2 linked regions of the Aliamphritea hakodatensis genome follow. The protein of the gene in region 2 interacts with the protein of the main gene of each other region in a pairwise test. Links are inferred from orthologs where the notes say so. Each region holds a gene or a part of one and is shown on either strand. Other genes may lie near its edges.

Evidence for each region.
Region 1: the proteins of uvrB (region 2) and uvrA interact in binary tests that used the Escherichia coli proteins (3 or more experiments, as listed by UniProt). The link is inferred for Aliamphritea hakodatensis from one-to-one orthologs.

What each region holds. Positions count from the first base shown.
Region 1 is NZ_AP025281.1:565,613-572,247, forward strand. Bases 2,834-6,162 are described here. They hold uvrA (excinuclease ABC subunit UvrA), read right to left. Parts: upstream 5,857-6,162; coding sequence 3,034-5,856; downstream 2,834-3,033. Other genes in these bases: PCI15_RS02505 (phosphate/phosphite/phosphonate ABC transporter substrate-binding protein), read left to right, coding at 2,834-3,056; ssb (single-stranded DNA-binding protein), read left to right, coding at 6,080-6,162. In the rest of the region: hutG (N-formylglutamate deformylase), read left to right, coding at 1-312; PCI15_RS02495 (helix-turn-helix domain-containing protein), read right to left, coding at 309-1,142; PCI15_RS02500 (fatty acid desaturase), read left to right, coding at 1,300-2,238; more of PCI15_RS02505, read left to right, coding at 2,235-2,833; more of ssb, read left to right, coding at 6,163-6,635. UniProt on the Escherichia coli protein: The UvrABC repair system catalyzes the recognition and processing of DNA lesions. UvrA is an ATPase and a DNA-binding protein. A damage recognition complex composed of 2 UvrA and 2 UvrB subunits scans DNA for abnormalities.
Region 2 is NZ_AP025281.1:2,976,363-2,982,560, forward strand. The notes cover bases 1,690-4,581. They hold uvrB (excinuclease ABC subunit UvrB), read right to left. Parts: upstream 4,198-4,581; coding sequence 2,182-4,197; downstream 1,690-2,181. Other genes in these bases: PCI15_RS13765 (response regulator), read right to left, coding at 1,690-2,024; PCI15_RS13775 (pyridoxal phosphate-dependent aminotransferase), read left to right, coding at 4,433-4,581. In the rest of the region: PCI15_RS13755 (sensor histidine kinase), read right to left, coding at 1-148; PCI15_RS13760 (ABC transporter substrate-binding protein), read right to left, coding at 151-1,362; more of PCI15_RS13765, read right to left, coding at 1,404-1,689; more of PCI15_RS13775, read left to right, coding at 4,582-5,614; PCI15_RS13780 (L,D-transpeptidase family protein), read left to right, coding at 5,976-6,198. UniProt on the Escherichia coli protein: The UvrABC repair system catalyzes the recognition and processing of DNA lesions. A damage recognition complex composed of 2 UvrA and 2 UvrB subunits scans DNA for abnormalities.

The sequences.
Region 1 (6,635 bases), 2.4 Mb from region 2 along the record:
GGTAGCAACAGCGGTGCCAGTTGCCGGTTTGGCTTAACGGCGCAGTTGGAGGCACTGGCCTGTGCTGATGGCCGGTTTACCTGTGTAACCGATGGCCGCTTTAAAGGCGGCTTTATCACCCGTCATTTCGGTCAGCCGGCTGAAGGTATTGAGAGCCTGCAACTGGAACTGTCACAGGGTACTTATCTGGCGGATGATGCCTTCACTGCCAAGCGTTTTGATGCCTATCAGATCGACCCTAAAAAACTGTGCCATGTGCAGCCGCTGTTGCGGCAGATTACCCAGCACTTACTGGATGCCCTGCAGCATTAGACGGTTTGTTTAATTTCGAGACACAGCTGGCTGGCCTGATGGGGCAGTATGTCGGCAACTCTCACCAGATGATCGAAGTGTCTGGACAGCCCGCTGATTTGCTCACTGCCGGTGACCATCAGATAGGTACCGCCCAGATAAATCGCTGCCCGCTGGTTGCCGAATACGGTTAATGGCGCGGAATAGTGTTTCAGCCGGTCATAAAAATGTACCCGCAGGGTCGGATAGTGTTCATCAATGAGCCGGGCCATGTAATCAAACTGGGCGAGCCGTAACGGCCTGGGAATGTTCTGCCAGATGCCCTGACCCTGTGCCAGTTCATGAAGGGCCTGTACTGGCATACATATTTCCAGATCATTACCCCGTTCCTGAACGGTTTTCAGTAAATCTTCCCCGAAGTTGTACCGGGCTGAGGCTCTGTGAGGCTCCAGCTCATGATTGACCAGCTCCGGCAGGCTGAGCATGTCCGGCAGATAAGCCGGCACATAGCGGGTTTTGCCGCCGTTAATTTCTGCCCGCCACTGGGTGAGGGGGGAATGCTGGGCCTGATCCGGTATCAGTTCAATTTCAGCACTGCTGGATACCTGCAGGCTGGCATCGCTGGCACCGGTCACACCTAGCAGCCAGTCGATTGACACACCCTGGGCGGCGGCGATGCGCATCAGTGCTTCGGCACGGGGCAGGCGCAGGTTCGCCGGATCAAGAAACTGGCTCATGGCCGAGCGGTCCAGCTGGCACTGGCGGGCAAACTCGCTCGGGTTAAGGCCGGACTGTGCCAGCAAATCTTTCAGACGCTCACGAAACACAGGGGCAATTTCCCGTTTATCCATGCTGATCACCTGTTGTTTTGTAAAAGTAACGATTTATGTATTTATACAACAAAATAACATTAATGCTGTAAATATTATGCATAAATTACAAATTCACAAATAGCCTCACCGAATGTCAGGGCATATGCTTTTCTTATTGATACTTAAGGAGATAGTTATGCCTGCCAAATGCAGATTCCGGATTGAGTGGCCAACTTTATTGCTGATAATTGCCTGTTACGGCAGTTGGTGGCTGGCAATGTCAGCGGTGCAGTGGAGTGCTCTTGTATGGCTGAGTTTACCGGTGGTTCTGGCATTGCAATCTTCGTTACAGCATGAAGTGTTACATAATCATCCTACCGGCTGGCGCTGGCTGAATGAGCTGCTGGTCTTCCTGCCAATCGGTATTTTTCTGCCTTATGAGCGCTTCCGGGACAGCCATCTTATTCACCATCAGGATGAAAATCTGACGGACCCCTACGATGATCCGGAGTCGCATTATGTTGATCCGCAACGGTGGCAGGCGATGCCGACGGCCGTCAGGGATATTTACAATTTTAATAACAGTTTGCTGGGGCGGATGCTGATTGGTCCGGCGTTGTCTATGTGGCTGTTCTACCGGAGTGATCTGCGGGCGGTGATGTCCGGTGACTGGCCGGTGATCCGCGCGTATCTGATGCATCTGCTGGGGTTGCTCCCGGTGCTGTGGTGGCTGGCTGAAGTGGCGCAGGTGAGTCTCTGGATATATTTACTGTGTGCCTACGGGGGGTTGTCGATTCTCAAGATTCGTACCTTTCTGGAACACCGGGCACACTTTGCGGTGGCGGCCCGTACCGTAGTGGTTGAAGACCGGGGGGCGCTGGCCTTTCTGTTTCTGAACAATAATTTTCACGCCGTGCATCACCAGTGTCCCGGTGTGGCCTGGTACCGTTTGCCGGCGCTGTACCGGGAACAGCGTGAACAGTTTCTGGCGGATAACCAGCAGTACCGGTATGACAATTATCGTCAGGTGTTTAAAGAATATTTCTTGCAGGCTAAAGAGCCGGTATCCCATCCGCAGATGCCGGTTACGCAGGATACTCCGGTTCAGCAGAATTCCGGCGAGGTGGTCGGATGATTGCCCGCTTACCTATGTATGACTGGCCGGAACTGCAGGACCAGCATGCCGCTGTGTGGCAGCATCTGGCTGGGGTATTGCGGGAGGATCTTGCCGCTGAAATTACTGTACCTGAGACACTGACCGGGGGCGGTGACCTTGTGCAGCAATGGTGTTCACCGGATTTACTGATCGGACAAACCTGTGGATTACCCTTTGCGCAGGGGCTGTATAAGCAGACCTCTTTACTGGGCAGTCCCGTTTACCGGTTGGAAGGTTGCGGTGCAGGGGAGTACAACAGCGTGATAGTGGCAGCGCCGGGGGTGAATGCCGATACTGTTTGTCTCAGTGGTTGCAGGCTTGCAGAGCCTTCGGTGCCGCTGCGGGCCGCAGTGAACGCAACGGATTCTCAGTCGGGTTTTTCTGCGCTGCTTTACAGCCTTGCTGCTGAATCTCTGGGGAGTTTCAGTGTTTCCGGCAGCCACCGCCGTTCAGTGCAGATGCTGGCAGCAGGAGAGGCAGATATCGCGACAATAGACGCAGTGAGCTGGGCGCTGGCACAGCGTTATGAGCCGGCAGCGGAAACCTTGCAGGTGATAGGTTTCAGTGAGCCGACGCCCTGTCTGCCGATGATCAGCGGAGTCAGCGGCTATGCCGGAGAGATCCGCCAGAGCCTGATGCGGGGGATTGCAACGCTGGATGAATCTCTGAAAGCAGATTTGCTTTTGGACGGGCTGGTGGAGCGAAATGTTTCCGACTATCTGTTTCTGTCGCCCCGGCTGACCGGGGCGATGCAGAAACATGGTCTGACAGAGGTTAGCGTTCCAGCAACGGCTTAAGGAACTGGCCGGTGTAGGAGTGCTCGGTAGCGGCAACGTCTTCCGGGGTGCCGGTCGCGATGATGTGGCCGCCTTTGGTGCCGCCTTCCGGCCCCAGGTCGACAATCCAGTCCGCGGTTTTAATCACATCCAGATTATGTTCGATGACCACAATGGTGTTGCCGTGATCCCGTAAGCGATACAGCACGTTCAGCAGCTGCTGAATATCATAGAAGTGCAGGCCGGTGGTCGGCTCGTCCAGAATATACAGAGTCTTGCCGGTGTCCCGTTTACTCAGTTCCTTGGCCAGTTTCACCCGCTGGGCTTCACCGCCGGAGAGAGTAGTAGCAGCCTGACCCAGACGGATGTAGCTCAGACCTACGTCAATCAGAGTTTGCAGGCGGCGGGCCAGTGCCGGAATTGCATCGAAGAATTCACGGCCGTCTTCAACGGTCATTTCCAGTACTTCGTCGATGCTCTTACCCTTGTATTTCACTTCAAGTGTTTCGCGGTTATAGCGTTTGCCTTTACAGACGTCGCAGGGCACGTATACGTCCGGCAAGAAGTGCATTTCTACCTTGATGACCCCGTCACCCTGACAGGCTTCACAGCGGCCGCCTTTGACGTTGAAGCTGAAGCGGCCGGGCTTGTAACCCCGTGCACGGGCTTCCTGGGTGCCGGCAAACAGTTCCCGGATCGGAGTGAAAATGCCGGTGTAGGTTGCCGGGTTTGAGCGCGGTGTTCGGCCAATCGGACTCTGGTCAATATCGATGACCTTATCCATCTGTTTCAGGCCGTCAATCTCCTGATGCGGGGCGGCATCAAGGGTAGTCGCCTTGTTCAGTTCGGTGGCTGCCAGCGGATAAAGCGTGCCGTTGATCAGGGTGGATTTACCGGAGCCGGAGACCCCTGTTACACAGGTTAACAGACCCAGCGGAATCTCCAGATTCACCTTGTTAAGGTTGTTACCGGTAGCCCCCAGAAGTTTCAGCCAGCGGCCATCCGGTGTGTTGCGCTTGCTGGGTATTTCAATTTTACGGCGGCCGGAAATGTAGTCGCCGGTAATGGAGTTCACGTTATCCATTACCTGCTGTGGCGTACCCTGAGCGATGATTTCACCGCCGTGTACCCCGGCTCCCGGGCCCACGTCGATAACATGATCCGCCAGACGGATAGCGTCTTCATCGTGTTCCACTACGATGACGGTATTACCCAGATCCCGCAGATGAACCAGAGTCTTCAGCAGGCGGTCGTTATCCCGCTGGTGCAAGCCGATTGAGGGTTCATCCAGAATGTACATTACGCCGACGAGGCCGGCACCGATCTGGCTGGCCAGACGGATTCGCTGGGCTTCGCCGCCGGACAGGGTTTCGGCGCTGCGTTCCAGTGACAGGTAGTCCAGACCCACGTTGACCAGAAAGGCCAGCCGCAGGCGGATTTCCTTGACGATCTTGTCGGCGATTTCACCGCGTTTGCCACTTAGCTTGAGGGTTTCAAAGTAGTCATAGCAGTCACCGATGGCCATCTCAACGATTTCTGGCAGGGTCTCGGTGGCAATGAATACATGGCGGGCATCGCGGCGCAGACGGCTGCCGTCACAGGACGGGCAGGACTGCATATTGATGTATTTGGACAGGTCTTCACGGACCATTTCTGATTCGGTTTCCCGGTAACGGCGTTCCAGGTTGTTCAGTACCCCTTCAAACGGGTGGGATTTGCTGATGGAATCGCCCCGGTCATTCAGGTACTTAAAGGCAATATTGTCTTTACCGCTGCCCTGCAGAATGACCTTTTGCTGCTTGGCGCTAAGCTCGCCAAACGGGGTGTTGATGTCAAAATCGTAATGGGCGGCAACGGCTTTTAACTGCTGGAAGTAATACAGTGCCCGGCGGTCCCAGCCCCGGATTGCCCCTTCAGAAAGTGTCAGGCTTGAATCGCTGACGACTTTTTTCGGGTCAAAGAACTGTTTTACACCCAGGCCGTCACAGGAAGAACAGGCCCCGTGAGGGTTGTTGAATGAGAACATCCGCGGTTCAAGTTCCTGGATGCTGTGGCCACATTTCGGACAAGCAAAACGGGCTGAGAACACCATGTCTTCCCCATCGCCGTCCATGTAGCAAACGGTGGCAATGCCATCGGTCAGGTTCAGTGCGGTTTCGAATGATTCCGCCAGACGGGCCTGTAAATCCGGGCGGACTTTAAACCGGTCAACCACGGCTTCAATGTCGTGTTTCTTGTTTTTGTCCAGTTCCGGCGCGCTGTCGATATCAACCACAATACCATTGATACGGGCACGGACAAACCCCTGGGTTTTCAACTCGCTTATGGTGTGTAAGTGCTCACCTTTGCGGCCCTGAACAATGGGGGCCAGTAACATCAGCTTGCTGCCTTCCGGCAAGGCTAATACCTGATCAACCATCTGGCTGACAGTTTGGGCGGCAAGTGGCAGGTCGTGGTCCGGGCAGCGGGGCTCACCGGCACGGGCAAACAGCAAACGCAGGTAATCATAAATCTCAGTAATGGTGCCCACGGTAGAACGGGGGTTATGAGAAGTAGACTTCTGCTCGATGGAGATTGCCGGTGACAGGCCTTCGATGTGATCGACATCGGGCTTTTCCATGACCGACAGGAATTGCCGGGCATAGGTCGACAGCGATTCAACATAACGGCGCTGGCCTTCTGCATAGAGGGTGTCAAATGCCAGCGATGACTTGCCTGACCCGGAAAGCCCGGTGATAACAACCAGCTTATCGCGGGGAATTTCCAGATCGATATTCTTAAGATTGTGGGTACGGGCCCCGCGAACCAGGATTTGTTCCATCAGTATGTCCGACTTGTGCGCAAAAGGAGTCAATTATAGAGGCAGATGCTATATAAAAGCACCCTAAAAAGCTGTTTATTTATACAGATAATTGATGAGTGTTCAGAGGGGTAAATATGCTATGCTTGGCGCCAGGAAAATGAATCGGCCACCGTCCGGGGCCGAACCAAGATCAACAGATGTAATATAGCCCCGCAGGACGCTGGGGGGAGTGGAGAATTCAATGGCACGCGGTATTAACAAAGTCATTCTGATTGGTAACCTGGGTAATGACCCGGATACTAAGTACATGCCCAGCGGCAACGCGGTTACCAACATTACTGTAGCGACGTCTGAAAGCTGGAAAGATAAGCAGACAGGTCAGCAGCAGGAGCGTACCGAATGGCACCGTGTGGTGTTCTTTAACCGTCTGGCAGAAATTGCCGGTGAATACCTGCGTAAAGGTTCTAAAGTGTATCTGGAAGGTTCACTGCGGACCCGGAAATGGCAGGATCAGAGCGGTCAGGACCGTTACACCACCGAAATCGTTGCCAGCGAAATGCAGATGCTGGATGGCCGTGGCGACAATAATGGCGGTTATCAGCAGCAGGGTGGCTATCAGCAGCAGGCGCCACAGCAGCAACAGGCACCGCAACAGCAATATCAGCAACCGCCTCAGCAGCAGGCCCCGCAACAGCAGTATCAGCAACCCCCTCAGCAACAGGCGCCTCAGCAGCAATACCAGAAGCCGCCTCAGCAGCAGGCTCCGGCCCCGCAGCCTGCACCGGGCATGGATGATT
Region 2 (6,198 bases):
ATTCCTGCATGACACCGTTAATCCGCAGACCGACCAGGACGACTACCAGAACCCCCATGACAGCAATACTCAGGGCAGTCAGGCGGGCAACCCCTCTGGCAATACTGGGTTTACGTGTTTTGCGCTCAGGCGCTTGCCGGACAGACATATTTATTCAGACTCCAGAATAATATTCCCCTGCCCGTTATAACGGGCCATACGCAAATCCTGAGGGCCGAGCGCCTCATGGGCATCCGGCTGTTGCGGGGTGAATACAGAAAAGGGCTGCCGGTAGGTTTTAATCAGCCCTTCAACTGGCTGCTGCAGCCGGTTAAGTGCCGCACGGATACCCGCCCGGTCTGCCACTACATCTCCACTCAGGCCTGCCTGCTCAATCGCGGCAATCATCAGTCTGGTCAGATCATAGGCATGAATAAACCCAGCCGGGGCCTTAATATCACTGGCGCTGATCACATCGGAAAAATTGTCACGGGCTTGTTGTAACACCTGTTCAGCCAGCGGCGTACGGGGCAGTTCCAGAAATGAAAAACGGGTCTGGATAAATTTAAGGTCTGTCTGCCGGCGGATTTCAGCGGACACATCCAAGGCGAAATCCCCACCGGTAATCCCCCAGTGGCTGCGTACAGGCAGTCTCAGGGAAGGATCGTCCGCCATCGCCTGCAGCAGCACCTTCCCTTCAGGCGCATTGGCGACCAGAAAAATCACATCAGCGCCGGAGTCTCTGGCCTGACGCAGGATACTTCTGGCATTGTATTGTCCCAGCGACCAGTTAAACCAGCTAACGCCGGCTACCTCCAGCCCTCTTTCCGCCAGCGCACTGAGCATATTATTTTCGTTTGAGCGGCCCCAGCCAGTATTCTCAAGTAACAGATAGGGCCTGCTGAAGCCTTCCCTGTCGACCGCCTGGGCCGTGATAAATTCACCGGCCTTACTGTCATCAACCGACAACCTGTAAATCCAGTTTTCCGCCTCTTTACTGCGGGTAATAGGGGCCGCGGCTGCCCATGGATCAAGCAGAAGAATTTTTTGCCGGTTGATGAATGACTGATTGGCCAGCAGCGGTGGCGAATGCAAACCGCTGAATATCAGCAAGCCACGGTCATCCTTCAGGAAGGCTTCCAGGTTCGCCTTACTTCGGGAAGAGTTGCCCCGGTGATCACGGATAACAATTTCAAACCGGTATCCTTCTATCTGAAAATCACGTTCCTTCAGTGCGGTATACATGCCCCGGTAAATCGATTCTGTTGCCTGCCGCGAAATGCTGTTATCTGCATCAATATACAGCCGCATCAGCTTATCCCGGGCAAACACCGGCCAGGCCAGCACACACACCATCAGAAAAATGATCAGACGTAGCTGCATATCGGTTACTCCCTATTCAGAAGGCGAACGTATTCAGGCGCTTATGCTTCCTTACGGTTTGAATTCATCACCAGATGTTGCGCCAGTTCACGCAGCCTCCGGTTGTCGAACGGTTTGGCCAGCACTTCATCGGCACCGCAATCCAGCGCCTTTTTCAGCGCCGCCGACGGCAGTGCAGAAATCACCAGAATCCTGCAGTCACAGATTTGCCGGTTGCCCCGTATATAGCGAATCACTTCGTAGCCATCCAGCCCCGGCATACTCAGGTCCAGCAACACCAGATCCGGCCTTTCCTGCAGCATCAGACTGCCTGCCTGAAATCCGTCAGCCGCTTCATGTACTTCCCAGCGTAACGGCCGTAATACCCGGTTAATGGCCCGGCGGACATCCTTTTCATCATCAACAATCAACACTTTAGGGGCACTGTGAACCACCGTTTCTGCGATGGAAGACTCACCGTCCGGACTGGCTGTGTGCTGTAGCTCAGCCGGTACCGGCAGCCCGTTGTCGTTCAGAAAGGCCAGAAAATCATCTTCAGGTACACGGTGATTTCCCCCGGGTAAACGGAACGCTTTGAGCTTGCCGCTGGTGATCCAGCGCAGCACCGTTCGGGGGTTTACGTTGCACAGAGTCGCGATCTGGCCGCTGGTAAATGTCTGCATAGAGGCTCCTTAACTCTTCTCTATCATAGACACTTTTCAGACAAATGCGACTTATCGGACAAATCAGACATTCAGGACACAGCCGACAGCGGAGTGTTGGGGGCAAACAGCAGGCACAAAAAACCCGGCATGTGCCGGGTTTTCCTGAAGAACGCTATTACAAACCGCTGTGTTTGAGCTTTTCCAGCTGATCCCGGAAATGTGCGGCTTTCTCAAACTCAAGGTTTTTCGCCGCTTCATACATCTGGTCTTCAAGCTTGCTCATGGCTTTCGCCAGTTCCGGCCCGCTCAGCTGTGCCGGATCAACATTGTATTCTGCAGTGGCTTCAGCCACCTTCTTCGCCGCCTTGCTGCTCTTACGGCCCGGAATAGACGAAGCCCCTTCCATAATGTCAGCCACCGACTTTTTGATGCCTTTGGGCACAATGCCGTGCTTCTCGTTATGCTCCATCTGCTTTTCACGGCGACGTTCGGTTTCATCCATCGCCCGCTGCATGGAGCCGGTTACCCGGTCCGCATACAGAATCGCCCGGCCATTGATATTACGGGCTGCCCGGCCGATGGTCTGAATCATTGACGTTTCCGAACGCAGGAAGCCTTCTTTATCCGCATCCAGAATCGCCACCAAGCCTACTTCCGGCATATCAATGCCTTCACGTAACAGGTTAATCCCCACCAGTACATCGAACTCACCAATCCGCAGGTCACGGATAATTTCCACCCGCTCCACGGTATCAATATCGGAATGAAGATAACGAACCCGAACCCCGTGTTCATCCAGATACTCGGTCAGATCTTCCGCCATCCGCTTGGTCAGCACCGTGACGATTACCCGTTCTTTATTGGCAGCGACCTTATTGATTTCACCTAACAGGTTATCGACCTGGGTTTGTGCCGGTCGTACTTCCACCAGCGGGTCCAGCAGCCCGGTGGGGCGTACCACCTGCTCTACTACCTGACCGGCATTAGCTGCTTCATATTTACCCGGAGTTGCGGAAACAAAAATCATCTGGGGAGAAATCGACTCCCATTCCTCGAACCGCATTGGCCGGTTATCCAGCGCAGACGGCAAGCGGAAGCCATATTCCACCAGTGTCTCTTTGCGGGACCGGTCACCCTTATACATCGCGCCTAACTGCGGCACGGTCACATGGGATTCATCGATCACCACCAGCGCATCATCCGGCAGATAATCGAACAGGGTCGGCGGTGCAGCACCCGGGTCACGGCCGGACAGATAACGGGAATAGTTTTCAATACCTGAGCAGTAGCCCAGCTCCATGATCATTTCCATATCATAGAGGGTCCGCTGTTCAAGGCGTTGCGCTTCCACCAGCTTGTCGTGATCGCGCAATTGTTTCAGGCGTTCTTGCAGCTCTACTTTAATTTTATCGACCGCGGCCACCAGTATTTCCCGGGGGGTAACATAGTGGGATTTCGGATAAATCGTTGCCCGGGGCACTTTGCGCAGCACCTCGCCAGTCAGCGGGTCGAAATAGCTGATGTTTTCAACTTCATCATCAAACAGTTCGATGCGCACCGCTTCTTTTTCAGATTCTGCCGGGAAAACGTCAATCACATCCCCCCGTACCCGGTAGGTACCCCGGTGCAGTTCAATATCATTGCGGGTGTACTGAAGCTCAGCTAAACGGCGCAGAACAAAGCGCTGATCAATCTCATCGCCACGGTCCAGATGTAACATCATGCCAAGATAAGACTTAGGATCACCCAGACCGTAAATTGCTGACACGGTGGCAACAATGATCGCGTCTTCGCGCTCCAGCAATGCTTTGGTCGCCGACAGCCGCATCTGTTCAATGTGGTCGTTTATGGACGCATCTTTCTCGATGAAGGTATCCGAGGACGGCACGTAGGCTTCAGGCTGATAGTAATCATAGTAAGACACGAAGTACTCAACCGAGTTGTTCGGGAAAAACTCCCGGAACTCACCGTACAGCTGGGCTGCCAGGGTCTTGTTATGGGCCAGCACGATGGTTGGCCGCTGCAACTCAGCAACCACATTTGCAACTGTAAAGGTTTTCCCTGAGCCGGTTACCCCAAGTAAAGTCTGCGCAGTTAACCCTGCATTGATACCCGTTACCAGCCCTTCAATCGCCGCCGGCTGATCACCGGCGGGCTGGAAATTCGACTTTACCTGAAAGCGTTGCTTCATAATGTGAGTTCGCTTGTATCGCTGCATAAAATAAGAGAATCGGGGATTATACCCGGCAGGCCGAAAGAGGGACAAACGAATCTGTTACCTGAATTTAAAAAACAAAGCGTTATTTCATAAATATGTCGCTTTTTTACGGTTCAGGGGGATGCTTACTCACATTGGTTTCCGGTATGATTGTGCGGTTAATCGACCGTGGAATAAATCCACATTTTCAGAGGATATGGGCTTGGATATGCAACTTTCCGACCGCGTAAACAGTATCAAACCTTCCCCGACACTGGCGGTAACCAACCGTGCTGCCGAATTACGTGCAGCGGGTCAGAACATTATCGGCCTGGGTGCCGGCGAACCTGATTTTGATACCCCGGAACACATTAAAACCGCAGCAATTACCGCGCTGAACAACGGCTTCACCAAATACACCGCTGTTGACGGTACGCCAGCTCTGAAAACCGCGATTATTAATAAATTAAAACGTGATAACGGCTTTGATTACGAAGCTAACCAGATTCTGGTTTCATGTGGTGGTAAGCAGAGTTTCTTTAACCTGTCGATGGCCCTGCTGAACGCAGGTGATGAAGTCATCATCCCGGCTCCGTACTGGGTGTCTTACCCGGATATGGTTCTGATGGGTGAAGGTAAGCCGGTTATCGTAACAACTGAACAGTCTGCCCGCTTCAAGATCACGCCGGAACAGCTGGAAGCAGCCATCACTGAACGCACTAAACTGCTGGTGCTGAACAGCCCGTCTAACCCGACCGGCGTTGCTTACGAACTGGACGAACTGAAAGCCCTGGGTGAAGTGCTGAAGAAGCACCCTCACGTGATGGTGGCCAGCGATGACATGTACGAACACATCATGTTCGACGACAAGCCATTCGTGAACATCCTGAATGCCTGTCCTGAACTGTATGACCGTACCATCGTACTGAACGGTGTATCCAAGGCTTACTCCATGACAGGCTGGCGTATCGGTTACGCAGCAGGTCCTGCGAAGCTCATCGGTGCGATGAAAAAGATCCAGTCCCAGAGCACTTCTAACCCAACCTCTATCTCTCAGGTCGCGGCTGAAGCGGCACTGGAAGGCGGCCTGGAATGTGTCAACGAAATGCTGGTTGCGTTCCAGGCGCGCCGTGACTTCGTTGTAAACAAACTGAACGAAATCGAAGGCGTTGACTGTCTGGATGTTGATGGCACCTTCTACGCTTTCCCAAGCTTCCACGCCATCATCGACAATGATGACCGTTTTGCTGATGACATCGCGCTGGCTGAATTCCTGTTGCAGGAAGCCGGTGTTGCACTGGTACCGGGCTCTGCTTTCGGTGCGCCGGGCAACATGCGTCTGTCTTTCGCTACATCTATGGAAGTACTGGACGACGCAATCAACCGTATCAAGAAAGCCCTGCAGGGCTGATTTTACCGTTAAAAGAAAACCGGGCAACTGCCCGGTTTTTTATTGCCTGTCAGCTATATCTCAACCACAAAAACACCACAAAACAGCCGTTTCATTTTCATATCCGCTCAGAAAATAACTTGAAGAACACCCAAACCCGGACTGTACTTACCCTTACCTGCTTTTATTTGAAAAGTGTTTTTAGCCGCTACATAGCAAGACCGCAGCAAGACCCGGGAACATCTCAGCTGCTCGCCACTATGCAGTAAACCTGTGGGAGCCACCGTAATAACAGACGACTGACAGCAACATAACGATCAGGCATTGCAGGCCTTACCCCCGACAGTCGCTGACCGGCTTCACCCCCAGGGAGGAGTATGTCATGTTTTGCCGAACGATCAGCCAGCCAGCACTTCCCCAGCTCTCCTTGCACGCTCTCGTCTTCTTCCTGCTGCTCTGCTTATCAGCAACGGCCTCTGCAAACCGACCTGTCATTACACCTCTGGATACCAAACCCTACGATTTTAAAAACCTGCAACAGGCCATCGGTTTTTATCAGACCCTGAGCACATTGCCCTGGCCTACCCTGCGGAAAACCAACAAGC